DNA from 3 places in the Sodalis sp. RH14 genome. Region 1 is predicted to be linked to each of the others. Evidence: predicted binding sites of a transcription regulator. Region 1 holds the regulator's gene; each other region holds the start of a gene.

Region 1 (10,798 bases):
CGATGGTATGCAGCAGGAACAGGCCATCCCGTTTCAGGTTGCGATCGATAACGTCGAAATAGGTGGCGTAATTCTTGGGGCCTACGTGTTCGAACATGCCGACTGAAACAATACGGTCAAATTGCATATCCAGATCGCGATAGTCCTGCAGCAAAATGGTGACATCCAATCCCTCGCAGCGCGTTTGCGCCAGCTTTTGCTGCTCGGCAGAGATAGTGACGCCCTGTACCGATACGCCATAATTCCTGGCCGCGTAGGCGGCAAGCCCGCCCCAGCCGCAGCCCACGTCCAGCAGCGTCAGGCCGGGTCGCAGCTGCAGTTTTTCGCAAATCATCTTCAGCTTATCCTGCTGGGCTTCCTCGAGGGTGGTCGCCTGTTTCCAGTAGCCGCAGGAATATTGCATATAGGGATCGAGCATCTTTTCAAACAGATCGTTACCCAAATCGTAATGTTCTTTGCCCACGATCCAGGCCCGCTTGCGCGACTGGAGGTTCATCAGCCGGGCGGCGGCAATGCGTAAGGTATCTTTTAAATGATGCGGAAGTTTATTCTCCAGACCCGCCCTGAGAACACGCTGGAAAAAAATGTCCAGCCGCTCACACTCCCACCAGCCATCCATGTAACTCTCGCCCAATCCCAAAGATCCATCCTGCAATACGCGCTTAAAAAATCCCGGATTCTTGATTCGGATATCAAATGGTCTTGAACCATTGAGTTCAATACCGGCTTCAGAGAGCAATTCATGGACGATACGGTACCAATCATTATCATGAAAGCTCAGGTCTTCAACGCACGAGGAACTCATAGCTTCTCCATCACCTTTCTTCTGCAGTGCCCCGTCAGGAAAAGCACTCACCATGCCTGCGGGCTTTATAAGAATCCACGGTTATCCGTGGTGTCTGAAGTATCACCATCAACAGAGGAATATAAAGTAAACCTTAGACTGCGACTTAGCCGGGCGCTTTATAAAAGGGTGATGTCATGTTGGAAAACACGACATACTTTTATACAAATTTATTAGACAACTCGTTATAATTGTTAACGATATTGAGTATAAGCCTGCATTTTAATTTAGACAATAGCTAACGCGCTAATGTATTTCCCATTATAACTTAATGATTTCTCGCTGAAACAATAACTCTTTGCGCAGAGATCATTATATGAAAAATCTTGTGTCCGAGGCGGACGGCGCTTTACATAGCAACAGACCCTGGAGGCGCCAGCCCGTTGCCCGGGCCTGGCGCGTGGCCTTAAGCGGGGAAGGGACCGTCTGCGACCGAACGGCGTTCAATCAGCGACGGATGGACTTCGATGGTTTTGGCGTTCTCGCGTTTGCTGGTAATCCTATCGAGCAGCATGGTAAGCGCCGCCTCGCCCAAATCCTCTTTAGGCTGATGGATGGTGGTCAGCGCCGGGCTGAAAAAGCACGAATTGCGCACGTTGTCGTAGCCGATGATAGAAATATCCTCAGGTACGCTCAGGCCCATTTCATTAATGGCGCACAGTGCGCCCATGGCCATAATGTCGCCGCCGCAGAAGACCGCGGTGGGACGCGGCGTTTGCGCCAGGATTTGTTTCATCGCCAGGTAGCCGGATTCAGGCTCGAAATTGCCTTGCACAATCCAGCGGTCGTTTAACGGGATGCCGGCCTCCGCCATGGCATGCAGATAGCCGCGGTGGCGGCCGCCGCCGGTGTTGCGCGCCAGCTGTCCGGGAATGGCGCCGATGGCGCGATGGCCGCGTTTAAGCAAATATTGCGTCGCCATATAACCGCCGGCAAAGGCGTTATCGATAATGGTGTCGGTAAAATCACGGCGAGCCTCACCCCAATCCATGACCACCATGGGGATATGCTGATATTCCTCAAGCATATCCAGCAGCGTTTCGGGATACTCGGCGCACATCACCAGCAGGCCGTCGACGCGCTTTTGCGCCAGCATCGCCAGATAGGCGCGCTGTTTTTCGAGATCATTGTGCGAATTGCACAATATCAGGGTATAACCGCGAGCAAAGCAATGGTGCTCAATCGCCTCGATAATTTCGGCGAAATAGGGCGCCTCGCTGGTGCTGGCGAGCAGGCCGATGGACTTGGTGCGATTGACCTTCAGGCTGCGCGCCACGGCGCTGGGTGAATAATGCAGTTGTTTAATGGCGTCCAGCACGGCAATTTGAGTGTCTTGCGCAACAAAACGGGTTTTATTGATCACATGCGAAACGGTGGTTGTCGATACATTAGCGCGTTTTGCCACATCTTTAATGGTTGCCATGCCTTTGATACTCCCGTACGCCCTGGCTGGAATAATGTCTGTCGAAGGCGCAAGCACTTTCCGACGCTGTGGAATTAACCGTTAATTTTCGTTCATCCCGCGCCAAAGTGAAAGTGTTAAATGTGGCGGCTACAGGTTGGGAGCAAGCTTTTTCATCGCTGTTATGGCAAACTGACGATAACTGCTCTGCGGGCCGGTGGATAAGGCCGGCGCCCTGGTTTACGTTAAGGAGATAGAATGGACAGCGATTTAAAAATGTCGTTACTGACCACGGTGTTCTCGCTGCTGGTGATTATTGTCTTCAGCTTTACCGCCGTCATGAACTGACACCCTCTCGGTTCAGATATAAAAAAGAGGAGCCTTGGCTCCTCTTTTTTTTCCGGCGCGCCTTCAGCGGATATTTTTCGGCGTGACCACCCGGCGGGCGCCCACGTAATGATCCTGCCAATAATCCTCACTCAGATAGCTGATACGGATATCGCTGCCGGTGCGGGGCGACTGGATAAAGCGACCATTGCCAAGATAGACGCCGACGTGATCCGCCGCGCCGCGATTGGAAATATGGAAAAAGACCAGGTCGCCGCTTTCCAGCTCGTCTTTCTTAACCGGCGCTGCGTCGCGCAGGTGGTACATTTCGTTGGCGGTGCGCGGCATATGGATGCGTACCACATCCTTGTAGGCGTAATAAATCAGGCCGCTGCAGTCAAAGCCGGTATTAGGCGACATGCCGCCCCAACGGTAAGGCTTGCCCATTTGGGAGAGGAGTTTATTCATGGCGGTAAGCTTGGCGGTCTGGTAGCGTTTCTTATGGCTCTCGCTCATCTTTATCGGCTGATCGTTGGCCACCAGTTCTACCGCCGCCTGATCTTTTATCATCCGGTGCCGGCCGTAACCTTTTTTATAGCCTTTTTTCGGCGGAGTGAAGGAGGCTATTTTTTTCGTCGCCGTGGTTTTTGATGCCTTGGCAAGAGGGGACGTTTTGCTTTTCTTCGCGCCGGTTTTCGCCACCGCGGGTTCCAAAGGCCGTTTCACGCCGGCTTTTTCATGCGCCGGTTCCGGCGATTTTTTAATGCTGGCTTTTTCACTGACGGCGGGCGCGCTGGCGACAGGTTTGCTTTTCTTGGCTATTTTTACCGGTTTGCGTTTGCGCCGGTCGCCGGTTTTTGCCGCCGCTGCCTGGGATTTGCGCTGATCGGCATTGACGCCGGCGCTCGGCGCGGCATGTGCCAGGTTCAAAAACAACTGGGTAAAAAGCAACACAAAAAGCGTAAAGCATAAACGCATGATAAACGCTATCCTTATGTGGCCCAAAATAGGGGGTTATCAACACCTCACAGGAATTTAAGCTATTTACCTCGTCATTGCATCATCAATTCACTACTTATTGTGTATAAACGTGAATAAGTTCGATTTTGCTGCATTTAACAGCGTTCAGCGGCGCTTTATTCAACATATTTTGAGGGTGTGCACCGAATGTTTCAGCCCGTTTTGTTCGGCGGCAGGGGGTAAAAGCCGCTACAGTGATAGTATTGCCTGTCCTACGTGGGCGGGCCGGGAGTGAATTGACGCGCCTTTACCGCGCGGGCCGGCAAAAAAACGTTTATTTGTTTAGCCGGTAGTGGCTAAAATGAAGAGACTGCGTGTAATCCCGCACAGTGCAGATAAGGCCAGATGCTGGCTTGAGGAAGCGAGACAATGACGACGATTGAAAAAATTCAGCAGCAGATAGCTGAGAACCCGATTCTTCTTTATATGAAAGGCTCGCCAAAATTGCCCGGCTGCGGTTTTTCCGCACAGGCAGTACAGGCGCTTTCCGCCTGTGGTGAGCGTTTCGCGTATGTGGATGTCCTGCAAAATCCCGATATTCGCGCCGAGTTGCCGAAATTCGCCAACTGGCCGACCTTCCCACAGCTGTGGGTGGACGGCGAACTGGTCGGCGGCTGCGATATCATTATCGAAATGTATCAGCACGGCGAGTTGCAACCGTTGATCAAAGAGACCGCGGTAAAATACAACTCCCAGGAAAACCAGACCCCTTCCTGAGTTCCCCGGGACGCCTGCGGATAACCCCCGCCCCTTGCGGCGGGGGTTTTTAACCGCCGGACGCAAGCATCGGCTAGGCGTGCTCGCCGGCGGCAGGCTCGCCGACGGGGGGAACAGGCCAGCCGCCGAGACGTTTCCAGCGATTAACCAGCTCACAAAATAATTCAGCGGTGCGTTCGGTGTCATAGAGCGCGGAATGCGCCTGGCCGGCGTCAAATTCGATGCCTCCGGCCGCGCAGGCTTTGGCCAACACCGTCTGGCCCAGCACCAGCCCGCTGAGAGCAGCGGTGTCGAAGGTGGCAAACGGATGGAAAGGATTACGCTTTAATGCCGCCCGTCCGGCCGCCGCCATAAGAAATCCGTGGTCAAACCCGGCATTGTGCGCGACGATAATCGCGCGGTTGCAGCCCCGATCCTTAATGCCTTTGCGCACCATTTTGAAAATTTCATGCAGCGCCTCGTACTCGCTCACCGCGCCGCGCAGCGGGTTGGTCGGGTCGATACCGTTAAAGGCCAGGGCTTCCGGCTGCAGTTGCGCGCCGGGAAAAGGCTCGACATGGAAATGCAGGCATTGGTCGGTGACCAGCCAGCCTTCATCGTCCATGTTGAGGGTGACGGCGGCGATTTCGAGCAAGGCGTCGGTTGCGGCGTTAAAGCCCGCGGATTCAATATCGATGACCACTGGATAAAAGCCGCGAAAACGGCCGCGAAGGGTATTTACATCATCAAGTTCAGCCATGCCTGTTCTTAATTTTTAAGGAAAACAGCCCGCATTATGGCAAATTTTAGCGCCGGATGCATGGCGAATCCGCTCCCTTCTCCCCAGGAGAGCGGATTTGGCGGGGCCGGGCTGGTACTTTATCTGCCCAGGCCCTTGCCGGCATGTTTTTGTTCAATCAACTCGATTTTATAACCATCGGGATCTTCGATAAAGGCGATAACCGTCGTGCCGCCCTTGACCGGTCCCGCTTCGCGGGTCACCTTGCCGCCGGCCTGGCGAATGCGGTCGCAGGTAGCGGCCACATCGTCAACCCCGAGCGCGATATGGCCATAGGCGGTGCCCAGCTCGTAGCTATCGACGCCCCAGTTATAGGTCAATTCAATCACCGCGCCTTCCGTCTCCTCGGTGTAGCCGACAAAGGCCAGGGTGTATTTGTACTCCGTATTTTCGCTGGTGCGCAGTAGGCGCATTCCCAGTATTTTTGTATAAAAATCAATTGATTGCTGTAAATCGGTGACGCGGAGCATGGTATGAAGCAGGCGCATGATATCCTCTATAGACAATGACGACGGTTTATCCATCGCCTTTGGTGAGATCGTGGTTTAACAGTATATCCCAGACCTTCGGCGCGGTGGAGGAGAAATACTCCTGCCTTGCTTGCCCTGGCGGCCGGAGAACCGCGCGATTTCCCCCGGGCAAGCGATTTTTGCCGTCATAAGCTTGCCAGCCGGTGAAATAACGTCTTCAATAAAAGTTAAACAGGAGGGCACGTGCCGGAACAGCTTGAGTTTTTCATCATAACCAGTCCTTGCCGCGGCGTCTGCCAATCCGATGACCGTGGCTTTTGCCGTGGCTGCCTGCGCTCCCGCCAGGAACGTTTCGACTGGATCACGATGAACGACGGCCAAAAGCGCGAAGTGCTGCGGCTATGTCATCAACGCTACCTGCGCCAGCTGCGGGCCGGCAAGAGCACGCCCGCTGAACCCGCAGGTCCGGAACAGCCCTCGCTTTTTTAACACCCCGCAGGCGTGCAACCTTATTCCACTGAGTATCTTGAACGTCGGGATGGCGATTATCACAACCCCGGCACTCATAGTTAATTATTAATATGCACGCTAATAACTTGTTATTTATATATTGTTATTACATTATTAGACCGAATACATGACATAATGATATTTGTTATGTCTTCATTTAACTTAAATTAACAATAAATCACGATGAATGACAATAATAGTGATACAGTCATGAATAATCCGCTTGGCATACTATAGGCGTTGATGTGAGAATGCCGGGGCAACCAGTGCCAGGGACGGATTATATGAGGTTTCCAACGCTTACCCTATACTAAGCGGAAAGTTTTACGCAATGAAGGGCCGCAACCCTCGTCAAGGCTGACGACCGGCAAGGAGTAATGCGCTCAGCGGTGCTGTCCCATATTTCAAAGGAACAACATGGGTATTACATCTAGCTCAACTTAACTTCAACCTTATTCATATATATATATTTGTAATTTGCCATTCCACCCATTAGAATGGATGGGAATCCAGGGAACAAGCTTAATCAGCTTAATTATAAGGAGAGAGAATTGGAATCGCCATTAGGATCTGATTTGGCGCGACTTGTTCGTGTTTGGCGCGCTTTGATTGACCATCGCTTAAAACCGCTAGAACTGACACAAACGCATTGGATCACGTTGCATAATATCTGCCAGCTTCCGCCGGAGCAGTCGCAAATTCAGTTGGCAAAGGCTATCGGCATTGAGCAGCCCTCATTGGTTCGTACGCTTGATCAGCTTGAAGAGAAAAAGCTGATCACTCGCCATACCTGTGCGAACGATCGGCGGGCGAAACGTATTAAATTGACGGAGTCCGCAGAGCCCATCATCAAAGAAGTGAACCATGTCATCAATAGTACCCGGGATGAAATCCTGACGGGTATTTCAGAGCAGGAGATTCATTTTCTGAGTAATATGATTGCACGGCTGGAGAAGAATATCCTCGAGCTTTATAATAAGTCCTGACATAGCGTGGTTCAACGACATGTTCTCTATAAAAAACCGGCAAATAGCGCCGGTTTTTTTATGCCAAGGTTTTTCGCCTGCGCCGCTGCGTTATGCGGCGGGGCGGTAATTAACGCGGAGAAACCGTCACGTTGCGCCCGTTGCTGGCGATAGCCACGCGTTGTCCTACGCTGAACCGCGTATTTCCTTGTTTTTGCACCACCATGATAGTATTGCCGTCGTCTTTGCGCACTTCAAGTTCCACGCCCTGCGAACGGCTGGCGGCGCTGGTGACGCCCTGTCCCGCCACGCCGCCCGCCACCGCGCCGGCGGCCGTAGCCAGGTTGCGGCCGGTGCCGCCGCCGAGGGTATTGCCGAGGAACCCGCCCAAGACCGCGCCGCCGATGGCGCCGATAACGTTTGAATCCTCTCCGCCCTGGATTTGTACCGGCCTTACGCCTACCAGCGTACCGTACGTCACGCTTTGTACCTGTTTAGCCTCATTGGCGGAATAGACATCACCGGAAAGACTGTTGTTGCTGGCACAGCCCGCCAGCGTCAATCCAGCCAGGGTGACCACGAGCAAACGTTTCATCATTGAAAAACTCCTGTTATACGCCGTTCGTCAAGGCAAACCGAGACAGAACAAATGCCAATGTTGTTGCAATCGTCAATAGTATCTGTTTCCAGGCGCTACTTCGATAGCCTACTGTAGTCGATAATATTGTAGAATTCATAAACAATGAATCAACGGACCTCTTTTCTTAATTATAGCAATGATTTTAACGCTAAGCTTTTGCCCGCCAGGTTATTTTATTGTAACAACTTCCAAAATTTGACGGCTTTTCATAGCCTGATTCATCAAACCTGTTTAACGTAGACATCCGGAATCGATAAATGAAATTTTTGCGAAGGAAAAGGGCAGGCCAATGAGAACAGGTCGCTATGTAGGCGTAATGTCCGGAACCAGCCTTGACGGCGTGGATGTGGTGCTTGCCGCCATCGACGAGCATACCGTGGCGCAGCAATACAGTTACGGGCATCCCATACCACAGGAGCTCAAACACCAAATTCTGGCCATATGCCAGGGACAATCCGTGACCTTGTCACAGGTGGGGCAATTGGATACCCGCCTGGGCATACTTTTCAGCGAGGCGGTGCTGGCCATGCTAGAGAGCGCCGGCGTGGCGGCGCACGAGATCACCGCCATCGGCAACCATGGACAAACCGTCTGGCATCAGCCGGACGCCGAGGCGCCCTGCACGATGCAAATCGGCGACAATAATCGCATCGCCGCCCTGACCGGCATTACCACCGTGGGGGATTTCCGCCGCCGCGATATGGCCTTCGGCGGCCAGGGCGCGCCGTTGGTGCCCGGTTTCCACCACGCGTTGCTGGCGCATCCCGGCGAGCGGCGCATGGTGCTCAATATCGGCGGCATTGCCAATCTGTCGTTATTGCTGCCCGGCCAACCGATCCGCGGCTACGACACCGGTCCCGGCAATATCCTGATGGATGCCTGGGCCTGGCGCCACCAGGCCGTTCCTTACGATAAGGATGCGGTCTGGGCCCTGGGGGGCAAGGTGCACCAGGGGCTGCTGCAGCAGTTGCTGGCGGACGGTTATTTTGCCCAGCCGGCGCCGAAAAGCACCGGCAGGGAATATTTTAACCTTGGCTGGCTGACGTATCAGCTCACCCATTTCGTGCCGATACCGCCCCGGGATGTGCAGGCGACGCTGCTGGAATTAACGGCCATGAGCATTGCGGAACAAGTGCTGCTATCGGGCGGCTGCGAACGTCTTCTGGTCTGCGGCGGCGGGGCGCGCAATCCGCTGCTGATGGCCCGGCTGTCCGCGCTGTTGCCCGGTATGGAGGTCAGTTCCACCGATAAATACGGCGTGAGCGGCGATGATATGGAAGCCCTGGCCTTTGCCTGGCTGGCCTTTCGCACTTTATCGGGTTTGCCGGGCAATCTGCCGTCGGTTACCGGCGCCAGCAGGGAAACGCTGCTGGGGGCCATTTATCCGGTATAAAGGTTTGCGTCCCCGCCGCCGCGCTTTTCAGACAGGTCCGCTTCAGCGGCGCGGCCGGGTTGATTAAGGTGGCCAGGAGCCGCGGCACGACGCGCGGCCCGGACGACCTATCCCGCCGCATGACGGCGGCGTAAACCAAGGGGAAACTATGATTAATCGGCTTATTATATTTGCCTGTGTGATTACCGTTACCGCCTGTAGCCAGTTCAATCGCGGCCCGGGCGAGCAAACGCTGCGTTATCAATGCGGCACCACGCCGCTGACGGTACGCCAACGCACGGAACCGGCGCAGGTCAGTTTTATTCTCGACGGCAAACAGCTTAACCTGCCGCAGGTGATGTCCGCCTCCGGGACGCGCTATAGCGATGGGCACTACACGTTCTGGTCGAAAGGCCCGAACGCGTTTGTCGAACGCGAAGGTAAAGTCATCATAAACGACTGTATTATCGCCGGTTGAACGGTGCTAAATGATTGAGATTTTTAGCCACGCGGCGCACAATAACGCCCTGGCCCGACGCAGAATATCACTATGACTGAACAAAAAATCGATATCGCCGCTTTGCGCCGCGAATATACCCGCGGGGGCTTGCGGCGCGCGGATCTGACGTCTGAACCGCTGACTCTGTTTGAGCGCTGGCTGCAACAGGCCTGCGAGGCGCAGCTTCCCGACCCCACCGCGATGTGCGCGGCGACGGTGGATGAATACGGCCAGCCCTATCAGCGCATGGTGCTGCTCAAGCATTTCGACAGCCGCGGCATGGTGTTTTACACCAACCTCGGCAGCCGCAAGGCCGGGCACCTGGCGCATAACTCCCGCATCAGCCTGCATTTTCCCTGGCATGCGCTCGAACGCCAGGTCATGGTGCTGGGACGCGCCGAGCGATTGTCGCTGGTGGAAGTGATGAAATATTTTCACAGCCGGCCCAAAGACAGCCAAATCGGTGCCTGGGTTTCCCGTCAATCCAGCCGGATATCCGCGCGCGGGGTGTTGGAAAGCAAATTTCTCGAGTTAAAGCAGAAATTTCAGCAGGGTGAAGTGCCGTTGCCCAGTTTTTGGGGGGGATACCGGGTGAATATTGATACAATGGAATTCTGGCAGGGTGGCGAGCACCGGCTCCATGACCGGTTTATCTACCAGCGCCGGGACGAGGGATGGGCGATAGACCGTCTGGCGCCCTGACGCCGCCGGCACATGACTTTAGGGTGCCTGGGCACCGATACTTACAGCAATAATGGAGTTTTTTGATGGCAAGCAGCAACCTGATACAACAATTGCAAGAGCGGGGCCTGATTGCCCAGGTCACGGATGAGGCCGCGCTGTCCGAGCGCCTGGCTCAGGGGCCGCTGTCACTGTATTGCGGTTTCGATCCGACCGCCGATAGCTTGCACTTGGGACATCTGGTGCCACTATTGTGCCTGAAGCGTTTTCAACTGGCCGGCCACCGTCCCGTGGCGCTGGTGGGCGGCGCCACGGGACTTATCGGCGATCCGAGTTTCAAGGCCGTCGAACGTAAATTAAATACCGCCGAAACGGTGCAGGAATGGGTGGATAAAATCAAGCGCCAGGTGTCACCGTTTCTGGATTTTGACTGCGGCGAAAACAGCGCCGTGGCCGCCAACAACTACGACTGGTTCGGCAGCATGAATGTGTTGACCTTCCTGCGTGACATCGGCAAGCATTTCTCGGTTAACCAGATGATCAACAAGGAAGCGGTCAAGCAGCGGCTTAACC
Region 2 (10,798 bases), 2.1 Mb from region 1:
GCCGGCAAGCGTCGCCAGGCGGGCATCGGCAAAGCCCTTGCGCTTCAGCTGGCGCAGGAATTCGGCGTCCAGCGCGCCGACGCCCTTCTCCGCCACCACGTTTTCAAGCGTGACCAGCTCTTCTATCTGCACCAGGAACCAGCGGTCGATATTGGTCAGGTTAAAGACGCCGTCCACCGACAGCCCGGCGCGGAAAGCATCGGCGATATACCAGATGCGATCGCAGCCGGCGTCTTTGAGTTCGCGGCGGATCTTGGTCAGCGCTTCCGGGTCGTCCAGGCTGACCTTGGGGTCAAAACCGGTGACGCCCACCTCCAGACCGCGCAGGGCTTTTTGCAGCGATTCCTGTTGCGTGCGGCCGATGGCCATCACCTCGCCCACCGACTTCATCTGCGTGGTCAGGCGGTCATTGGCGCCGGCGAACTTCTCGAAGTTAAAGCGCGGAATTTTCGTGACGACGTAGTCAATGGACGGCTCGAACGAGGCGGGCGTGCGTCCGCCGGTGATATCGTTCATCAGTTCATCGAGGGTATACCCCACCGCCAGCTTGGCGGCCACCTTGGCAATCGGGAAACCGGTGGCCTTGGAGGCCAGGGCCGAGGAGCGGGAAACCCGCGGGTTCATTTCGATGATAATCAGCCGGCCGTTTTTAGGGTTTACCGAAAACTGCACGTTCGAGCCGCCGGTTTCCACGCCGATTTCACGCAATACCGCCATCGAGGCGTTACGCATGATTTGGTATTCTTTATCGGTCAGGGTTTGCGCCGGCGCCACGGTAATGGAATCGCCGGTATGGATGCCCATGGCGTCAATATTTTCAATCGAGCACACGATAATGCAGTTATCGTTTTTATCGCGCACCACCTCCATCTCGTACTCTTTCCAGCCAATCAGCGACTCATCGATCAGCAGCTCGGTGGTGGGTGACAGATCGAGGCCGCGTTCGCAGATTTCCTCGAACTCCTCGCGGTTGTAGGCAATGCCGCCGCCCGACCCGCCCATGGTAAACGACGGACGGATAATGCAGGGGAAACCTACGTCCGCCGCCACCGCCAGCGCCTCTTCCATATTGTGGGCAAAACCGGAGCGCGCGGTCTCAAGACCGATTTTTTTCATCGCCTTATCAAAACGCTGCCGGTCTTCCGCTTTGTCGATGGCATCGGCGGTGGCGCCAATCATGGTGACGCCAAACTCCGCCAGAACGCCTTCGCGCTCCAGGTCCAGCGCGCAGTTCAGCGCGGTTTGCCCGCCCATGGTCGGCAGGATGGCGTCGGGGCGTTCTTTTTCGATGATTTTACGCACCACTTCCCAATGGATAGGCTCGATATAAGTGGCATCCGCCATATCGGGATCGGTCATGATGGTGGCCGGGTTGGAGTTCACCAGCACCACGCGGTAGCCTTCCTCACGCAGGGCCTTGCACGCCTGCGCGCCGGAGTAATCGAACTCGCACGCCTGGCCGATGACAATCGGGCCGGCGCCCAGAATCAGGATACTGGATATATCTGTACGTTTTGGCATGGTCTTGCTCCTGATTATTTTGCCTGGGAACGGTAAGTCTTGATCAACTCGATAAAATGGTCGAACAGCGGCGCGGCGTCATGCGGGCCGGGGCTGGCTTCCGGATGCCCCTGGAAACAGAACGCCGGCTTATCCGTGCGGTGCAATCCCTGCAACGAACCGTCGAACAGCGAGGTATGCGTGACGCGCAGATTCGCCGGCAGCGTGGTTTCATCCACCGCAAAACCGTGGTTCTGGGCGGTAATCATGACCCGGTTGGCGTCAATATCCTTTACCGGGTGGTTGCCGCCGTGGTGGCCGAACTTCATTTTGACGGTCTTGGCGCCGCTGGCCAGGGCCAGCAGTTGGTGGCCGAGACAGATGCCGAAGATCGGCGTCTCGGTCTCGAGAAAGGTTTTGATGGCGGCGATGGCGTAATCGCAGGGTTCGGGATCGCCCGGGCCGTTGGCGAGGAAGATGCCGTCGGGATCCATCGCCAGGACGACGTCGGCCGGCGTCTGCGCCGGCACCACCGTCAGGCGGCAGCCGCGATCCACCAGCATACGCATGATATTGCGTTTGATGCCGAAATCGTACGCCACCACATGGTAGGGCAGCGCGTCCGGCGCGGCCGGCGCAGGCAGGCCGGCATGCAACGCCCAACTGCCCTGGGTCCAGCTGTATTGCTCGGCGGTGCTGACTTCCCTGGCCAGATCCATGCCCTTCAGTCCCGGGAATTCGCGCGCTTTTTGCAAGGCCAGCGCCGCGTCAGGCGCGTCGCCGGCGATAATGCAGCCGTTCTGGGCGCCTTTTTCGCGCAATAGGCGGGTAAGTTTGCGGGTATCGATATCGGCGATACCGACGATATTATTTTGCTTGAGGTAGTCCGACAGGGAACCGGTACTGCGAAAATTACTGGCGATAAGCGGCAAATCGCGTATGACCAACCCTTGGGCCTGGATGCGGGACGATTCTTCATCTGCTTCGTTGGTGCCGACATTGCCGATATGGGGATAAGTGAGAGTAACGATTTGGCGGGAATAGGAAGGATCGGTGAGGATTTCTTGATAGCCGGTCATCGATGTATTGAAGACCACTTCCCCCACTGCCGTTCCCGCTGCCCCAATGGCCCGACCGTGGAATTGGGTTCCGTCTTCCAGAACCAACAGCGCTGACTTTATCAAAACACCCTCCAAGGAATATTCAGTCATTGTATTTGCATATTAATTCAGATTTAACGATCTTAATCAATGCAAAAAACACCTTCAAGGTAGATTTTCGGCAAATTGGGCGCATTTTAATGATGAGCTGGTCATTTGTCCACCCCGGGCTGATGTTTTTTACTAAATAATGGCAATTAAGCCGGTTACACACCTTGAAACCGCTAAAAAGCACTCATTTAGGGCATGAGTAACCGGTTGCGTGGCCAGAAATTTGTTAAAAGGAACCGGCGCAGGCGCGAAAGCGCAATAATCAGCCCAGAATGGCAATCACCAAGAAAAATAACCGCTGAAAGCCAAACTTAAAGCCATTTGGCCTTCCATTTCCATTGAAAACGATTTTTTTAGAGATAATTCCAATAAAATAAAATTATCTCTATTTAATCAGAGTGATAAAATGGCAGACTTCAGGTGGCAGTAAAAAATAGAGTTATAAACTTGCCAGATCCAGCACATCCGCCATGGTATAAAGGCCCGCTTTCTGCGCTTTCAGCCATATTGCCGCCCTGACCGCGCCATTGGCAAAGGTCATACGGCTGGAAGCCTTATGGGTAATCTCAATACGTTCGCCGTTATCGGCAAACATCGCGGTATGTTCGCCGACAATGTCCCCGGCGCGTATGGCGGCGAAGCCGATGGAATGGGGCACACGCTCGCCGGTATGGCCCTCGCGACTGTATACGGCGCAGTCCTTGAGGTTGCGGCCCAGCGCCCCGGCGATGGTTTCCCCCATGGCAAGCGCGGTGCCAGAAGGCGCGTCCACCTTGTGACGGTGGTGCGCCTCGATGATCTCGATGTCGCAATAGTCGCCCATAACCCTGGCGGCCTTATCCAGTAATTTCAGCATAACGTTGACCCCCACGCTGAAATTAGCGGCAAAGACAATGCCGATCTGCCCGGCGGCTTGCCCGATTCGCGCCTTCTGCCCCTCGTCAAAACCGGTAGTGCCGATAATCATGCCTTTGCCATGCAGCCGACAAAATTCCATATGCGTCAGGGTGCCTTCCGGCCGGGTAAAATCGATAAAGATATCAAAGTCATCTTTAATGGCTTCCAGGCTGTCGCCGACCCTTATCCCCAACGCGCCTTGCCCGGCCAACTCCCCCGCGTCCGCGCCAATCAGGCTTGAGCCGGCGCGCTCGAGCGCCGCCCCCAGGCACGCCTGTTCCGATTGCAGTACCGCCTGGATCAGTTGGCGGCCCATACGGCCGCCCGCACCGGCGATGGCGATGCGAACTGGTGTTACGCTCATAGACACTCTCTGTTGGTTGGCATGATAAAATCAGTTTAGGGTAACCGCCGTCCCGGATTGCCGCCAGCGGATTTCCCCTGGAATTAGCATTATATGTCAGAAGCCGGCTTTCATCAGTCACGGCAATGGACCGGGCCGGGTGCGGCCGCAGCGCGGGAGAAATGAATGTTTATTCATCTCCGGGCCGGTGCCGGGCGCGGATGATCCGGCGCGAAGCGGCTATACTGGATATCTACAGCCGAACACTCGCCACGGAGAGACAGGATGAGTCCTTTTTTTACCTCAACAATCCAGGCCATTGGGGATTATCGCGCCGCCCTGGGCGAAACGCCGGTCTGGTGCAGCCGTAGCCAATCGCTGCTGTGGGTAGATATTTTGCAACAGCGCCTGTTGCGCTATTGGCCCTCCCGGGGATACGTCGAACAGCGCCGGTTGGATTGTCTGTTCAGCGCGGCGCTGCCGACCGAGCGGGAAGAGCAGTTCCTGATCGTGGCGCAGCAGGGCATACTGCTTTATCACTATGAAAAGAGCAGCGCCGGCCGGGATACCCCACGCCTTGAGCTCCTGTGCCCCTACCCGGCCGACGCCGCCGGCACCCGGCCAAACGAGGCGGCCATCGCCCCCGACGGCTCATTATGGTTTAGCACCATGGACCTGGCGGAAGAGCGTCCTATCGGCGGCTGGTACCGCTTTGCCGCCGGCGAAGCGCGGCCGCGGAGCATGATGGGCCATGTCACCATCCCCAATACCCTGGCGTGGCATGGCGACCGGGTGTGGTTTGCCGACAGCGCCGAAAAGCGGTTTTACGCCAGCGACGCCGCCGCCATCAATACCGCCCGCCTGCGGGTATTCGATGCCGGAGACAAGACCCCCGACGGTTCGGCGCTGACCGCGGCCGGAGAACTGATCAACGCGCGCTTCGGCCATGGCTGCCTGAGCCGCTACGCCATCGGCGATGGCGAACTGACGCTAATCGAGGATCTGCCGTTACCGGTACGCCAACCGAGCTGCTGTGCTTTCGGCGGCCCCGGGCGTAATGAATTATTTATCACCAGCGCCGGCAAAAATCTCGATCCTCCCGGCGCGCTCGACGGCGCGTTGCTGCATGTTTATACCAGCGCCGTCGGCGCCCCGGAATACCGGTTCAGACTGTAGAACAGGGATAAAAAACCGGCACATCCCATTGAATACGATCAATTTGACTGCCGCCAAATTGATCGATCGCCAAAAGGGATTTGAAGCCCCTCTCTTGCACGTACCGGGGCACGATAAGAACAGGTTTACCGCGTCGCCGCATCAAACCGCCGCGGGCGACTGGAAATGTCATTTACAGGGCATGCGGCGCAAGCAAAAGCCGGTCTTACTCCACCACCCTCACATTCACCCGCAGCTCCTTCGGCACCTCGAACACAATATTCTCCTCGCGCCCGATCAGTTCCTCCGCCCCCTCGCCACCGAGCCCCTGCAGACGCGCAATCACCTCCCGCACCAGAATATCCGGCGCGGAAGCGCCGGCGGTTACCCCGATGGTATCGATACCCTGCAGCCAGCTTTCCTGGATATCCGCCGCGGTATCGATAAGATAGGCCGGTTTGCCCACCCGCTGGGCCAGCTCGGCCAGCCGGTTGGAGTTAGACGAGTTTTTCGAGCCGACCACCAGCACCACGTCAGCATCGGCGGCCAGCTCGCGCACCGCTTCCTGGCGGTTGGTGGTGGCATAACAGATATCGTCTTTACGCGGTCCGATAATCAACGGAAACCGTTCGCGCAGCGCGTCGATAACATCCGAGGTATCGTCCACCGACAGCGTGGTCTGGGTCATAAAGCACAGGTTGGCATCGTCCTTCACCCGCAGTTTCCAGACATCCTTGGGCGACTCCACCAGGTACATGCCGCCGTTGGGGTTATTGTATTGCCCCATGGTGCCTTCGACCTCCGGATGCCCGGCGTGACCAATCAAAATGGCTTCCGTTCCTTTACGGCTGGCGCGCGCCACTTCCATATGCACCTTGGTCACCAGCGGGCAGGTCGCGTCGAATACCGTCAAATCGCGGTTTTTCGCCTCGGCGCGCACCGCCTGCGATACGCCGTGGGCCGAGAAAATCAGGATAGAGCCGTCGGGCACTTCGTCAATTTGCTCGATAAAAATGGCGCCGCTGGCGCGCAGCGACTCCACCACATAGCGGTTGTGCACCACTTCGTGACGCACGTAGATCGGCGCGCCGTAAATCTCCAGCGCGCGTTCGACAATACTGATGGCCCGGTCGACACCGGCGCAAAAACCCCGCGGGTTAGCCAGTAAGATGCGCATGTTTATCCTCCTGCTGCGGATCAATTGCCAATACGTCGATATCGAAATAGACCGTGCGGCCCGCCAGCGGATGGTTAAAATCCACGGTGATCGACTCCTCGGCCACGTCACGAATCAATCCGGGCATTTCATTACCGCTGATGGCGGTAAACAGCATAATGGTGCCCACGTCGGGCACGCCGGTTTCGATAAAATCCCGGCGGGAAAAAAACTGGATCAAATCCGGATTAACCGGCCCGAACGCCGACTCCGGCGCCAGGGAAAACGATTTTTTATCCCCCACGCGCAGCCCGAGCAACGACTGTTCAAGGGCCGGTGAAAGGCTATCATCGCCAAGACGGAACAGCGCCGGTTTATTTTCGCGCCGGGTGGATTCGGCAATGGTGCCATCCTCGAGTTTAAGGTCGAAATGCACCAGCACCGCGCTGTCGGACTGCACCTGTTCGGACATGCCGCTTAACCTTTCTGCTTAGCCGTTTTATCGGCCGGATGCATAAACCCTTCCAGCACGATCAGGAGTGCGCCGATACAAATGGCCGAATCCGCCACGTTGAAGGTGGGGAAGTGCCAGTCACCGACATAAAAATCAATGAAATCGATGACCACGCCATGCACCAGGCGGTCAAAGAGATTGCCCAGCGCGCCGCCGATAATCAAGGCGTAGGCGCAATTGGTCATTCTTTGGCGGCTGTCTGAACGGTACATTAATATCATCAACGCCACGGCGATGACCAGGGCGATAATGGCAAACATCCAACGCTGCCATCCCCCTTTATCGGCCAGAAAACTGAACGCCGCGCCATAGTTGTGGGCATAAAAAATGTTAAAAAACGGGATCAGCGGCAACGTCTCATGCAACATAAAATGCTGCATGATCAACTGCTTGCTGCCCAGGTCGATAATCAGTACGACCAGCGCCAGCCAAAGCCAGCGCAGACCGGTGGATGCTAAGGATTTACTCATCAGACAAATTTACGCTCTTCGCCCGGGCCGGCCACGTTAGTGACGCAACGCCCGCAAATTTCGGGATGCCCGGCGTCAGCGCCGATATCGGTTTCAAAATGCCAGCAACGCGGGCATTTTTCACCATCGGCCTTAGCCAGGGCGATTTTAAGGCCCTTCAATCCTTCGCACTGCTGGGCATCCTCTCCCGCCGCGCTGTAATCAGCCACATCGGCGCGCGACGTCAGCAGGGCAAAATACAACTCTTCACCCAGCGCCCCCAGCGTTTTCGCCAGGGCCGGTTCGGCATACAGGGTGACCCGGGCCTCCAGCGACCCGCCGATGATTTTATCGGCGCGGGCCTGCTCAAGCACTTTGTTCACTTCGCCGCGCACCTTCAACACCTGTTCCCAGTAAGCGTCGTTCATGGTTTCACCGGCGTCCAGTCCGAACAACCCTTCATACCACTCTTCGGTGAAGACATACTGGGCGCGTTCACCCGGCATGAAGCCCCAGATCTCATCGGCGGTAAAAGACAGGATCGGCGCCATCCAGCGCACCAGCGCTTCGGCGATATGGTACAGCGCGGTCTGGCAACTGCGGCGGGCGATACTGTCGGCCTGGGTGGTGTACTGGCGATCTTTGATGATATCCAGGTAAAAAGACCCCATTTCCACCGAGCAGAACTGCATCATGCGCTGCACGACGTTATGGAAGTCATAGCTGTCGTAGGCGGCGATGATTTCCGCCTGCGCCGCCTGCGCCCGGCCCACGGCCCAGCGATCCAGCACCACCATCTCCTGCGGCTTGACGCTGTGCAGCGCCGGGTCGAACCCATTCAGGTTGGCCAGCAGGAACCGCGCGGTATTGCGAATACGCCGGTACGCGTCGGCGGAGCGCTTAAGGATCTCGTCGGAGACCGCCATTTCACCGGTATAATCGGTGGAAGCCACCCACAGACGCAGGATGTCCCCGCCGAGTTTATCCATCACCTGCTGCGGGCTGACCACGTTGCCGATGGATTTGGACATTTTACGCCCCTGCCCGTCGACGGTAAAACCGTGGGTCAGCACCTGGCGATAGGGCGCCTGGCCTTTGATGGCGGTGGAAATCATCAGCGACGACATAAACCAGCCGCGATGCTGGTCGGAACCTTCCAGGTACATATCCGGCTCGTGGCCGCCGAATTCCGGACGGACCGCTACCACGGACGAGTGCGTCGAACCGGAGTCGAACCACACGTCCAGGGTATCCGGCACTTTGGTATACTCGGCCGCCTCAGCCCCGAGGATAGCGGCGGGATCCAGATCCCACCAGGCCTGGATGCCGTCTTTCTCGACCCGTTTGGCCACTTCTTCCATCAACTCCAGCGTGCGCGGATGGAGCTCCTCGGTATCCTTATGGACAAACAGCGACATCGGCACGCCCCAGGTGCGCTGGCGCGAGATACACCAGTCGGGACGATTGGCCACCATATTTTCGATGCGCGCCTGTCCCCAGCCCGGGATCCACTGCACTTCCCTGATTTCTTCCAGGGAACGTTTGCGCAGCCCTTTCTGATCCATGCTGATAAACCACTGCGGCGTGGCGCGGAAAATGATGGGGGTCTTATGACGCCAGCAGTGCGGATAGCTGTGCACCAGCTTTTCCACATGCACCAGCGCGCCGTGCGCGCGCAATAATTCGACCACCACATCGTTGGCCTTGAACACCTGCAGCCCGTCGAGATCCGGATAGGTCCCCGGCAGGTAGCACCCGTCCGGCCCCACCGGATTGGCGACCTCCAGGCCGTATTGCTGGCCGATGACATAATCGTCCGGGCCATGGCCGGGCGCGGTATGCACCGCGCCGGTACCGGCTTCCAGCGTCACATGCTGACCCAGGATCGCCGGCACGTCGAAGCCCATAAACGGGTGGCGAAAGCGCAGCAGTTCCAGCGCGCCGCCTTTACAACTGCCCAGCACGGTCCATTGGGCGATACCCGCACGCTGCATTACGCTTGCCACCAGGTCGGCGGCCAGTATCCAGTTTTGCCCGTCCACCGCGACCAGCTGATACTCGAAGTCCGGATGGACCGAAATCGCCCGGTTGGCCGGCAGGGTCCAGGGCGTGGTGGTCCAGATCACCAGCGACACCGGCCCGGCAACCCCGCTCACGCCGAATTTTGCCGCCACGGCGTCGGCGTCGACCGCCTGGAAAGCCACGTCGATGGAGGGCGAGGTGCGATCGTAATACTCGACTTCCGCCTCAGCCAGCGCGGAACGGCAGTCGATACACCAATGCACCGGCTTGGCGCCTTTATGCAGATGGCCGTTGGCGATGATTTTGCCGAGCGAACGGATAATATTGGCTTCGGTGCCGAAATCCATCGTCAGGTAAGGATGATCCCATTCGCCCAGCACGCCCAGGCGGATAAAATCTTTTTTCTGGCCTTCCACTTGCTCGGCGGCATATTTGCGGCAGGCGGCGCGGAATTCCGCGGCGCTGACCTTTTCGCCCGGCTTGCCGATCATCTGTTCAACTTTCAGCTCAATCGGCAGGCCGTGGCAATCCCAGCCCGGCACATAGGGGGAGTCATAGCCCATCAAGCCTTTGGACTTGATAATAATGTCTTTGAGAATCTTGTTAACCGAGTGACCGATATGGATACTGCCGTTGGCATACGGAGGGCCGTCATGCAGGATAAAGGTTTTCTTGCCTTTTTTAGCGTTACGGATAATCCCGTACAGGTCCTGTTCATACCAGCGTTGCAGCATGCCAGGCTCGCGCTTGGCCAGATCGCCGCGCATCGGGAACCCTGTGTCCGGCAAATTCAGGGTGTTTTTGTAATCACTCATTCGATTCTCGGTTCCGTTTTCGGTTAGAGCGTTTAGAGGGGTGCCGTCAGTCCGAAGAATTCCCGGCCGTTCACCACATCATTCGCGATTTGCCGCTTTAGCTCATCAAGGGAGGCAAACCGTTGTTCATTGCGCAGTTTTGCGCGTATCACCACTTCTATATGGCGGCCATAAAGATCCTGCGCCATATCCATTAAATGCACTTCAAGCCGCGGACGAAGCCCCGCCACCGTCGGGCGGGTGCCGATATTGGCCACACCGGGCAACGGCTGCGCCGCCAGTCCGCCGACCTCCACCGCATAGACCCCGTTAATGGGCGCTGGACGGCCCTTTAAGGAGACGTTGGCCGTGGGGAAGCCAAGGGTGCGGCCCAGCTCGTCGCCGTGCTCCACGCGCCCGGAAATACGGTAAGGATGGCCAAGGAGCATCTCGGCGACAACCAGCTGGTCGTTGCAAAGCGCCTCCCGTACCGCCGTGCTGCTGATACGCTTACCGCCCTCCGTATACGTGGCGGTGCTCATGACATCAAAGCCCGCCGCGATACCCGCCTGCTGCAAAAAGGCGAAATCGCCCCGCCGCCCGGCGCCGAAGCGAAAATCGTCGCCGACGCAAAGAAACCTGACGCCGAGCTTTTTCACCAGCAGCTCCGCGACAAACGACTCGGCGCCGATGGCCGCGAACCGCGTATCGAAGGTTACGCACAATACTACGTCTACCCCGGCCTGGGCCAGGTACT
Region 3 (10,798 bases), 1.4 Mb from region 1:
CCAGACGGGCCGAGGCGGCAAAATTCAGCAGCGCCACCGGCGCGCGTTCGCCAATGGCCATCGCTTCGCCGTAATAGCTGTCCAGGCTGGCGGTGGTAACCGCGCAGTCCGCCACCGGCACCTGCCACGGCCCGACCATTTGATCGCGCGCTACCATGCCGGTGACCGTGCGATCGCCGATGGTAATCAGGAAGGTTTTTTCCGCCACCACCGGCAGATGCAGCACCCGTTTTACCGCCTCGGCCATCTCGATGCCGCCGCGGTTAAGCGGCGTGCCCGCCACCGGCAGCCGGACAACGTCGCGCGTCATTTTCGGGGTTTTGCCGAGCAGCACGTCCAGCGGCAGATCGATGGGACGGTTGTTGAAATGGCTGTCGTCCAGGCTGAGATGCAGTTCTTCCGTCGCCTCGCCAATCACCGCGAAGGGCGCGCGCTCGCGGCGGCAGATGGCCTCGAAGGCCGCCAGCTGTTCAGGCGCCACCGCCATCACATAACGTTCCTGCGATTCATTGCACCAGACTTCCAGCGGGCTCATGCCGGGCTCGTCGTTGGGAATATCCCGCAGCTGGAAACGCCCGCCGCGATTGCCGTCGCTGACCAGCTCCGGCATGGCGTTGGACAGCCCGCCGGCGCCGACGTCATGGATAAACAAAATAGGATTGTCGTCGCCCATCTGCCAGCAGCGGTCGATCACCTCCTGGCAGCGGCGCTCCATTTCCGGGTTGTCGCGCTGCACCGAGGCGAAGTCGAGATCGGCGTCCGACTGGCCGGACGCCATCGAGGACGCCGCGCCGCCGCCGAGACCGATATTCATCGCCGGGCCGCCCAGCACGATAAGCTTGGCGCCGGGGGTGATCTCTCCTTTCTGCACATGGCCGTCGCGAATATTGCCGAGGCCGCCCGCCAGCATAATGGGCTTATGGTAGCCGCGCAGCTCAACGCCGTTATGGCTGTCGACCCGCTCCTCATAAGTGCGGAAATACCCGGTCAGCGCGGGACGGCCGAACTCATTGTTAAACGCCGCGCCGCCCAGCGGACCGTCGGTCATGATATCCAGCGCGCTGACAATGCGATCCGGCTTGCCGAAATCCTCTTCCCACGGCTGGCCGAAACCGGGAATGCGCAGGTTGGAGACGGAAAAGCCCACCAGGCCGGCCTTGGGCTTGGACCCGCGGCCGGTGGCGCCCTCATCGCGTATCTCGCCGCCGGAGCCGGTGGCGGCGCCGGGCCAGGGTGAAATAGCCGTGGGATGATTATGGGTTTCCACCTTCATCAGGATATGCGCCGCTTCCTGGTGATAATCGTAACGGGCGCTGCCGGGTGCGGCGAAGAAACGTCCCACCGCCGGTCCCTCCATGACCGCGGCATTGTCCTTATAGGCGGACAGGACAAACTCCGGCGTCTGTTCAAAGGTGTTCTTGATCATTTTAAACAGCGACTTCGGCTGTTCCTGGCCGTCGATAATCCAGTCGGCGTTGAAGATTTTATGGCGACAATGTTCGGAATTGGCCTGGGCGAACATATACAGCTCAACGTCGGTGGGATCGCGGCCCAAGCGGGTGAACGCCTCGAGCAGGTAGTCGATTTCATCCGGCGCCAGCGCCAGCCCCAGCGTCTGGTTGGCCTGCTCCAGGGCGTCGCGGCCGTCCGCGAGCATAGCCACGGTGCGCACCGGCGCGGGCTCGTGGTGGGCAAACAGCGCCTGGGCCTGCTCCAGCTCGCTGAAGACGGTTTCCATCATCCGGTCATGCAGCAACGTCCCCAGTTGCCGCCACTGGTCCCCGGTCATCGACGCGCCCTGGAAATAAAACGCCAGCCCGCGTTCCAGGCGCTTGACCTGCGCCAGCCCGCAGTTATGGGCGATATCGGTGGCCTTCGACGACCAGGGGGATAATGTGCCGGGACGCGGCGTAACCAGCAGCAGCCGGCCCTGGGGCGCATGTTCGGCGAGAGAGGGGCCATACTTCAGCAGCCGTTGCAGCCGGGCAAGCTCGTCGGCGGAAAGCGGCGCGCTCAGGTCGGCAAAGTGGACATATTCAGCATAGACATCGCTGACCGGAAGCCGGGCATCCTGGCAGCGGGACAATAGCTTGTTGATACGAAATGCCGACAGAGCGGGCGAACCACGCAGTATTTCCATAATAAAAGATCTCTCGTCTTTGAACCGGCGACCAAAGGTGCTCGGGTACGGCTTGCCATGGGGCGCATCTTTAGCGCAGCTTCAGGGGGGAAACGCGCGCCATTATAGAGAATCCCGGCGGCGGACGAAACCGTTTGCGCGGTTATTGTTGCGATTCTTCTTGTTAAAACGTCCCCGCGGCGGGAATGCAATAAATTTGCACCTTGGCGTTTTGTTAAGCAAAATGCTCCGACCCCAGGGAAAAAAAGATAATAACACCGCGATCACAGACCGCGATAAAATCGCCCCGGCGAGAGATAACTATTTGAAGCGTTTTAAATTAAATTATGTCGTGACCGGCGTTATCGCCGTCTTGCTGACCTGGGCGTTGTGGTTAAACGTCCCCTGGCACAGCATGCAGGACGATAAACTCAGCCAGATAAAAGCCAGGGGAACGCTGCGCGTCAGCACCATCGACGCTCCGCTGAGCTTTTATACCGCCAACAACCAGCAAACCGGTTTCGATTACGAACTGGCGAAGCGTTTCGCCGATTATCTGGGGGTCAGGCTGGTCATCCGCCAGCGCCATACCCTCAATGAACTGTTCGACGATCTGGACAACGACGATGCCGATCTGCTCGCCGCCGGATTGCTCTACAATAACGACCGCCTGCAGCGTTTTACTACCGGCCCCGCCTATTATTACGTTTCCCAGCAACTGGTGTACCGCCTGGGCCAGCCGCGGCCGAAAAACCTCGGCGCCCTGCAGGGCCGGCTGGCCGTCTCCTCCGGGTCGGCGCATATCTCGCTGCTGCGCGGCCTGAAGGAAACAAAATATCCGCAATTGCAATGGGAGGTATCCTCCGATCTCAGCAGCAAGGCGCTGCTGGAGCAGGTGGCCGAAGGCAAGCTCGACTATACGCTGGTGGATTCGGCGACCGTCGGCCTGCTGCAACGGGTGCATCCGCAACTGGCCGTGGCCTTCGACGTCAGCGACGAGGAGCCGGTCACCTGGTATCTGCCGCGGCGCAATAGCGACAACCTTTCCGCCGCCCTGCTGGATTTTTTCAGCGGCCAGGAAGCGGACGGCACCATGGCGCGGCTGGAGGAAAAATATCTCGGCCACGTGGGCAGTTTTGATTACGTGGACACCAAGACCTTTTTGACCTCCATCGACGCCACGCTGCCGACGCTGCAAGGGCTGTTCCAGCAATATGCCAAGGAAATCGACTGGAAACTGCTGGCGGCCATCTCCTATCAGGAATCCCATTGGAATCCCCAGGCCGTCTCCCCCACCGGCGTGCGCGGCCTGATGATGTTGACCCGCGCCACCGCCGATAGCCTGGGCATTACCGATCGGCTGGACATTGAACAAAGCATCCGGGGCGGGGCGCTGTATCTGGAACGCATGATGCAAAAAGTGCCCGATACCATTCCCGAGGATGAAAAAATCTGGTTTGCGCTGACCGCCTATAATATGGGTTATGCGCATATGCTGGACGCGCGCGCCCTGACGGCAAAGCAGCAGGGCAATCCCGACAGCTGGGTGGACGTCAAGCTGCGCCTGCCGATGCTCAGCCAGCCGCGCTACTATCAGCAAACCACTTACGGCTATGCGCGCGGCCAGCAAGCCTACAATTACGTGGAAAATATCCGGCGCTATGAAATGAGCCTGAACGGCTACCTGGAAGAGAAAGAGAAAAAGGCGGCGCAGCTGGCGGCGACCGGGGCTGAACCGCTAGCCCCGTCCCCGGCCGCGACGCCCGGCCCGGCGCCGGCGAAAATCCCGCCGCAGATCACCGGACTGTTCCCGCCCAATGCGACCGGCGCCGTGGCCGCGCCGCCCTGGATCCGGCCCGGCGGCGTTATTCCGTAATCGTCGGGTCCTGGGACTTCAGCGCCAGGCGGCGCGCTTTATGCGCCTCGCGGCGGGCACGGAAAAACGCGCTCAGCTGGGCGGAGCACGCCCCGGCCAGTACGCCCTCGGTAATAGCCACGCAATGATTAATGCCCGGCTGGCGCAGCACATCGCACAACGAACCCGCCGCGCCGGTTTTCTCATCCCTGGCGCCGAAGACCAGCCGGCCGACGCGCGCATGGATAATCGCGCCGGCGCACATTACGCAGGGTTCAAGCGTGACGTATAGCGTGGTATTCACCAACCGGTAGTTGCCAAGCACCGCCCCGCCCTGGCGCAGCGCCATGATTTCCGCATGGGCGGTGGGATCGTGACGCCCGATGGAACGATTCCAGCCTTCGCCGATGACCCGGCCGTCCAGCACCAGCACCGCGCCCACCGGCACCTCGCCCTCGCCTTCGGCCCGGCCGGCCAGGGAGAGGGCATGGCGCATCCAGATTTCGTCGCCCTGTTCGCCGTGCATATCTGTTCTCCCGGATGATTCGCAGCCGGTGATTATACAGGGATAAAGGGATTTTTTAATCCAGTTGTTTTAACTCGCCCTCGCGGGTGACGCGCCAGCGATGTTCGCAAAAATAGAGCAGCGGGCTGTCGTGCTGGCTATCGCTATAGCCGCTGAACAGCTTAAGCGGCGTGCCCAGTTCGCGCTCGAGCTGGGCCACTTTTTCATGCCCCAGGCAGCGCAGGGTCAATACCCAGCCGCCGTGCCGGCGGGTCATCCTGCTGCCGATAAGCTTAACCCGCGGCAAAAACAGCGCGTCGGCGTACACTCCTTGCACCAAGGGTTCCGGCGAGCCGGTGATCAGCCACACCTGCGCATCCTGGCTGGCCAAATAGTCGTTCAGGCGCTGCAGCACGATGGGAAAGCCGGTGACCCGCTGGCGGAACCAGACGACAAAACGTTGCTGCAACTTGATAAGCCGGGCTTCGCTGTGGCCGAAGGTAATTGCCCATAACAACAGGCTCATCGGCCAACGCGCCGAGCGCCCCTTCACCAATAGCCCGATGCCGACGACCGGCAATACCGGCAGGACCAGGATGGCGTTCAGCGGCAGGTGGCGCAGCAGATAACGCAGAAAACAACCGAACATATCCTGTTGATGCAGCGTGCCGTCCAAATCGAAAAAAACTATGCGCGAGGCTGCTGTGCGACTCAAAACAACTCCTCCGGTTAAAATATCTTATGATCCCGGGCGTCCGTCCCCGTCGCCAGGGTAACGATCATGCCGGCCCACGGAAAACATGTCCGGCGCCGGAAGGGGAAAAATACGCGCATGCGCATACGGTTGTTATCAGTGTAGACAGTACTGGTGGATGTAGCCTGTTTACCGCGCCCTGAAAACGGTGTTTTATTTCCCGGCATCAAGGGCATGGCGCAAATAGCCCCGGTGCTCCGACAGCAGGCGCGCCGCCTCGTCGGCGTCAGCGCCGGTGAGGATCATCAAAATCGCCGGTTTCACCGCATAGCCGGTCAACGCGAGGATTTCACCGGCCCGCGCCGTATCGCAGCCGGTCGCCTCGGCCACAATACGGCAGGCGCGATCCGCCAGTTTAATGTTGGTGGCCTTCACATCCACCATCAGATTTTGATAGACCTTACCGAGTTTCACCATGGCGCCGGTGGAAATCATATTCAGCACCAGCTTTTGCGCGGTGCCGGACTTCATCCGGGTGGAGCCGGTCAGCACCTCGGGGCCCACCACGGGCGAAATGGCGATACGCGCCTCGCGGGCCAGCGGCGAACCGGGATTGCAGGAAATGGCCGCCGTGGGACACCCCAGCCCCGCAGCATAGCGCAAACCGCCGATCACGTACGGGGTACGGCCCGATGCCGCCAGCCCGACCACCATATCCACGGCGCGCAGTCCGATGGCCTGCAAATCATCCCGGGCCAGGGTCAGGCTATCCTCGGCCCCCTCCACCGCTTTCAGCAAGGCGCCCGGCCCGCCGGCGATCAGCCCCACCACCATGCCTTCGGGCACGCCGAAGGTGGGCGGACATTCAGCCGCGTCCAGCACGCCCAGCCGGCCGCTGGTGCCGGCGCCCAGATAGATCAGGCGACCGCCGGCGGCAAGCGCCGCCGCCGCCAGATCCACCGCCCCGGCGATGGCGGGTAATTCGCGGCCGATGGCCTCCGGCACCAGGCGATCCTGTTGATTAAACAACGTCACCATCTGCAGGGTGGAGAGCATATCCAGGTTCATCGAGGCCGGATTACGGGTCTCCGATACCAACGCGCCCAGGGTTGCCACATCATTGTTCATCTCGTCACCATTGAATTTTTTATTCATTTAATTGAATCTATTATTGAATATTAAATTCCGGCAGGCGAGAAAATTCTGTACTCTGTCGTCTCCGGAGCGGAATGGCCATGGCAGGGTTCGACATGCATATTCACCCTGGGCGCTTTATTTATAATCCCTTGTTAATGGGCCGTTGTTTTATGAGTTTTTCGTTATGAGTCTTTTGTTATGAGCAGTGTGCTTCGTATTCGTCAGCTATATCGCTCGCTATCGCTCAACGACCGCAAGCTGGCCGATTATCTTTTAACGCAAACCGACCAGGCAAGGCATCTCAGCTCGCAAAAAGTCGCCGAACAGGCAGGCGTCAGCCAGTCAAGCGTGGTGAAGTTCGCGCAAAAGCTGGGTTACAAAGGCTTTACGGCGTTAAAACTGGCGCTCAGCGAAACCTTGGCCGGCGCCTATGAGCTGCCGTCCATCAGGGTGCATAACCATATCTTAAGCGACGATCCGCTGAAAGCGGTGGGCGAAAAGCTGCTGACGGAAAAAGTGGCCGCGCTGCGGGCGACGCTTGATATCAATAGCGAGGAAAAACTCCGCCAGGCGGCGGCCATGTTGCAGGAGGCCCGCCGGGTGATTATCGTCGGCATAGGCGCATCCGGCCTGGTGGCCAAGGATTTCTCCTATAAGCTGATGAAAATCGGCATGTCGGCGGTGGCGGAAACCGACATGCACGTACTGTTGGCCACCATCCAGGCGGTCAGCCCCCATGACCTGCTGCTGGCCATCTCCTTTAGCGGCGCGCGCCGCGAGATTAACCTGGCGGCGCAGGAGGCGCACCGGGTAGGGGCGCGGGTGATGGCAATCACTCACTTCTCGCCTAATGCGCTGCAACAGCACGCCGATATCGCCCTCTACACGGTGGCGGAAGAACAGGCGCAGCGCAGCGGCGCCATTTCCTCCACCATCGCTCAGCAATCGCTGACCGATCTGCTGTTTATGGCGCTGGTGCAGCGCGACCTGGAAAATGCGCCGCAGCGCATCCGCCATAGCGAAGAACTGCTCAAAAAATTAGTATAATCCCCATCCTGACGAGAGATGCGCCGGCGCGGCCCCGGCCGCATCCCCAGCCGGTTTCAGCATTCAATGCGCCCGTGCCAAAGGCGTAGCCCCGTCGCGGTCAGCGCGGGTTCGGCTTGCCGTCAGGGGACGCCGGCAGGCGGGTTTTCTGATTAAAGATAAAAAACCGGGCGGTGGAATAGTTAAATACCATCCCGGTCAGGCTACCCGCCGCCACCCCCAAAATCGGGTACTGCTGCACCAAGGTATAACAGGACACCAGAAACCAATAGGTCAGGTAATTGACCGCCCCGCCGCTAAGCATACATATACCGTACCTGATGGCCTCGGACAGGGCCGAGCGACCGCTGCGGCTTTGGCGAAAGGTAATCATTTTATTCAGGATCCACGTGGTCAGCACCGCGCAGACAAAAGACACCCCGCGTCCGGCATACAGGCCTAACGCATCCTTTAATAGATACAGCACTCCCGAGTCGACGATAAAACCGACACCACCAATCATACCGAAGAAGAACAGTTCTTTAATTTTTTGCATATTTTCCACTCAACGTGTGCTGCTGCCCATAAGGCATCAGGGCCGGCCATGTTGATTTTTTGTCTGGGCGCCGCGAAGCGCAGGAGCATTGCCGATACTGTATCTCAAATTCACGCCAGCGGCCTCCTTTCCTGAGCGTAAAACCGTTTTGCCAAAAGCCGCGTCAATAAATGATAACCACGTTTGGCCCGTGAGATAAAGCACCGCCGGAAGTGTGCAACCCCCGGGCGCCGCCGCCAGGCGGATAATGCTGATGTAAACGTCAAGCGCACCGCCAGAGGTCATAATAAGAAAGGGAGTTAATGCAAGGGGACATTGATAAAAATCGTCGCAATATTGATTATAAAAACGTCACTTTATCCTGATAAGCGTTATAGGACATTCATTTCACATCATTATTTTACTTATAAAATTTCATATGCATTTAAATTTCACTCACTTTTCATCCCCTCTTTATTGAATATCACTGGGCTCACATGCAAACTGACGCCGTTATATTTTTTAACAGAAAAGCATCAAAGTTTAAAAAATAAAATAACCATTTTGCGACCAGGAACCCTTTCCAGGGTTTCGGGTAGAACAAACATACCCAGGAATAAATAACAATGAATAAATCTATTTTTTTAATACCCTTGTCTTTTTTAATCCTTATGTCTTCAGGATGCAGCTATTTAAGCGGGACGCCGGGAGAACAGCCTTCCAACGTTTCACCAAAAATCGTCACGGCCGCCGGTCAAAAACAATTTTGGAACGATCCGGGATTATTCGGAGCCGTACCAAAGAACCAGCAGCAGGAAGGTGATAACGCCTGTGCCCGCGATGGCAACGGTAAAGCCATCGGCTACCACCCGCATCCGAAGAAATACGATGGCACCTATTTCCCAGGCGGCGGCTATTTATGCCGGATGATATAAAAAAGGCCGCCTGTGCGTGAAAACGGCAGGTATGCTATTAAAAATCTATTGTAGCGTTAAGCAAAGTACCTTGAAGCCATGGCCGGATAATGAGATACGGGGGGGTGCTCTTTTCGTCCTTGGGCCACAGGTACTTATTCAGCGCGGGGGCAAAAATGATTTTTAGCCGCCGCAACACCGACTTCACCGCGCGCCTGCGTCAGGCGGTTTACCGCCGTGCCTGAACGCGGTTGCGGCTAAAAATCCCGTATTATTGGCCTTTAACGTACTTTGTGGTACTGTGCCCGTCATTAAAAATCCTTTGCTGCTTTGGTTTTTAATGTGATTTAAACTGTATTAATACACATGCTTTTCACAATGGCGTGCTGATAAGCAACCCGTCCTCTTGATGATTTATAATAAGATATTACCTAAGTTATTGATATGGCTTTATTCATTACCAAGAAGTGCATTAATTGCGATATGTGCGAGCCGGAATGCCCGAACCAGGCCATTACCATGGGCGCGCAGATATACGAGATCGACCCCAACCGCTGCACCGAGTGCGTCGGCCATTACGACACGCCCACCTGTCAGAAAGTGTGCCCGATCGATAATACCATCCTGCCGGATCCCGCGCGTAGCGAGAGCAGCGAACAGCTATGGGAAAAATTTGTCGTCATGTACCACGGCGATCGACTCTGACGGCCACGCGCCAGACGTTCTCTGCCAGCCAGATAAAGCGCCATCCCCCTGCAACCCGTCATTGCCGCCCGCGCGTCGATAATCGCCCTGATGCCGGCCTGGGTTATCCCCTGCCGTGCCGGTTCCCTATCGCCCTGATTTCAGCCCTGGCCCTCGATAATCACCGTCGCGCAGGCGTAGCGCCGTTCGTCGGCAAGCGTAACGTGGACGCTGGTGACCCCGAGGCTAATCGCCAGCGCGGCGGCCTGTAAATAGAGTTTCAGGCCGGGTTTACCCAGTACATCATTGACCACCTCAAATTGCGCAAACGCCAGCCCGTTGCGGATGCCGGTGCCGAAAGCCTTGGCCGCCGCCTCTTTTACCGCAAAACGTTTCGCCAGGAAGCGTATCGGCTGCCGATGGGCCTGGTACTGCGCCCACTCCGCGTCGCTGAGAATGCGGCGCGCGAAGCGGTCGCCGCTGCGCTCCACCACGGCCTCGATTCGCTCAATCTCAACGATATCGGTGCCGATGCCGAGGATAGCCATCAGGCGCGCGCCGCGAGCATCAGCCGTTTCATTTCCGCCACCGCGCCGGCCAGGCCGCTCATGACCGCGCGGCCGATAATGGCATGGCCGATATTAAGCTCATGCATCTGCGGCAGCGCCGCGATCGGCTGGACATTATGATAGGTCAGGCCATGGCCGGCATTGACTTTTAAGCCCAGGCCGGCGGCATAGACCGCGGCCTGCCGGATACGTTCGTATTCAACCTGGCGCGCGTGGTCATTCGCGGCGTCGGCATAGGCGCCGGTATGGATTTCAATATACGGAGCGCCAACGGCGGCGGCGGCGGCGATTTGTCCCTCGTCGGCGTCGATAAATAATGAAACCTGGATGCCGGCCGCCGCAAGGCGCGCCACAGCATCGGCCATTTTCGCCCGCTGTCCGGCCACGTCCAGCCCGCCTTCGGTGGTGACTTCCTGGCGTTTTTCCGGCACCAGGCAGCAGAAGTCGGGACGCGTGGCGCAGGCGATGGCGACCATCTCGTCCGTTACCGCCATTTCCAGGTTCATGCGGGTATGCAGCGTTTCACGCAACAGGCGCACGTCACGATCGGTGATATGGCGGCGATCTTCGCGCAAATGCACGGTGATGCCGTCGGCCCCGGCCTGCTCGGCGATAAACGCCGCCTGCACCGGATCGGGATAAGCCGTGCCGCGCGCGTTGCGCAGGGTGGCGATATGATCGATATTGACGCCTAATAACAGTGCTGACATACCATCCTCGGTTACTGTGACGCGTGGATCCAAAGATCCCAGTTTAACTG

The links. The regulator PurR, encoded in region 1, represses purine synthesis genes. The targets are predictions, from matches to a motif close to CANGCAAACGTTTGCNTG.
Region 2: the regulator PurR is predicted to act here: its motif matches at 2,908-2,925, upstream of carA (glutamine-hydrolyzing carbamoyl-phosphate synthase small subunit).
Region 3: the regulator PurR is predicted to act here: its motif matches at 2,264-2,281, upstream of purL (phosphoribosylformylglycinamidine synthase).

What each region holds. Positions count from the first base shown of each region.
Region 1 covers NZ_CP178739.1:2,924,297-2,935,094, forward strand. The annotation lists gene cfa (cyclopropane fatty acyl phospholipid synthase) at 1-805, opposite strand, end outside; gene purR (HTH-type transcriptional repressor PurR) at 1,251-2,267, opposite strand; gene ACL2XQ_RS13350 (YnhF family membrane protein) at 2,505-2,594, shown strand; gene ACL2XQ_RS13355 (NlpC/P60 family protein) at 2,658-3,551, opposite strand; gene ACL2XQ_RS13360 (Grx4 family monothiol glutaredoxin) at 3,963-4,310, shown strand; gene rnt (ribonuclease T) at 4,384-5,049, opposite strand; gene gloA (lactoylglutathione lyase) at 5,169-5,576, opposite strand; gene ACL2XQ_RS13375 (DUF1289 domain-containing protein) at 5,802-6,047, shown strand; gene slyA (transcriptional regulator SlyA) at 6,620-7,054, shown strand; gene slyB (outer membrane lipoprotein SlyB) at 7,164-7,631, opposite strand; gene anmK (anhydro-N-acetylmuramic acid kinase) at 7,963-9,066, shown strand; gene ACL2XQ_RS13395 (MliC family protein) at 9,215-9,523, shown strand; gene pdxH (pyridoxamine 5'-phosphate oxidase) at 9,596-10,246, shown strand; gene tyrS (tyrosine--tRNA ligase) at 10,312-10,798, shown strand, end outside.
Region 2 covers NZ_CP178739.1:786,477-797,274, reverse strand. The annotation lists gene carB (carbamoyl-phosphate synthase large subunit) at 1-1,521, opposite strand, end outside; gene carA (glutamine-hydrolyzing carbamoyl-phosphate synthase small subunit) at 1,536-2,684, opposite strand; gene dapB (4-hydroxy-tetrahydrodipicolinate reductase) at 3,151-3,972, opposite strand; gene ACL2XQ_RS03505 (SMP-30/gluconolactonase/LRE family protein) at 4,237-5,127, shown strand; gene ispH (4-hydroxy-3-methylbut-2-enyl diphosphate reductase) at 5,333-6,283, opposite strand; gene fkpB (FKBP-type peptidyl-prolyl cis-trans isomerase) at 6,264-6,734, opposite strand; gene lspA (signal peptidase II) at 6,740-7,246, opposite strand; gene ileS (isoleucine--tRNA ligase) at 7,246-10,062, opposite strand; gene ribF (bifunctional riboflavin kinase/FAD synthetase) at 10,095-10,798, opposite strand, start outside.
Region 3 covers NZ_CP178739.1:4,281,576-4,292,373, forward strand. The annotation lists gene purL (phosphoribosylformylglycinamidine synthase) at 1-2,140, opposite strand, end outside; gene mltF (membrane-bound lytic murein transglycosylase MltF) at 2,364-3,995, shown strand; gene tadA (tRNA adenosine(34) deaminase TadA) at 3,985-4,500, opposite strand; gene yfhb (phosphatidylglycerophosphatase C) at 4,556-5,194, opposite strand; gene murQ (N-acetylmuramic acid 6-phosphate etherase) at 5,387-6,328, opposite strand; gene ACL2XQ_RS19485 (MurR/RpiR family transcriptional regulator) at 6,509-7,357, shown strand; gene ACL2XQ_RS19490 (GtrA family protein) at 7,458-7,892, opposite strand; gene ACL2XQ_RS19495 (hypothetical protein) at 8,498-8,806, shown strand; gene ACL2XQ_RS19500 (YfhL family 4Fe-4S dicluster ferredoxin) at 9,230-9,490, shown strand; gene acpS (holo-ACP synthase) at 9,631-10,017, opposite strand; gene pdxJ (pyridoxine 5'-phosphate synthase) at 10,017-10,748, opposite strand; gene recO (DNA repair protein RecO) at 10,792-10,798, opposite strand, start outside.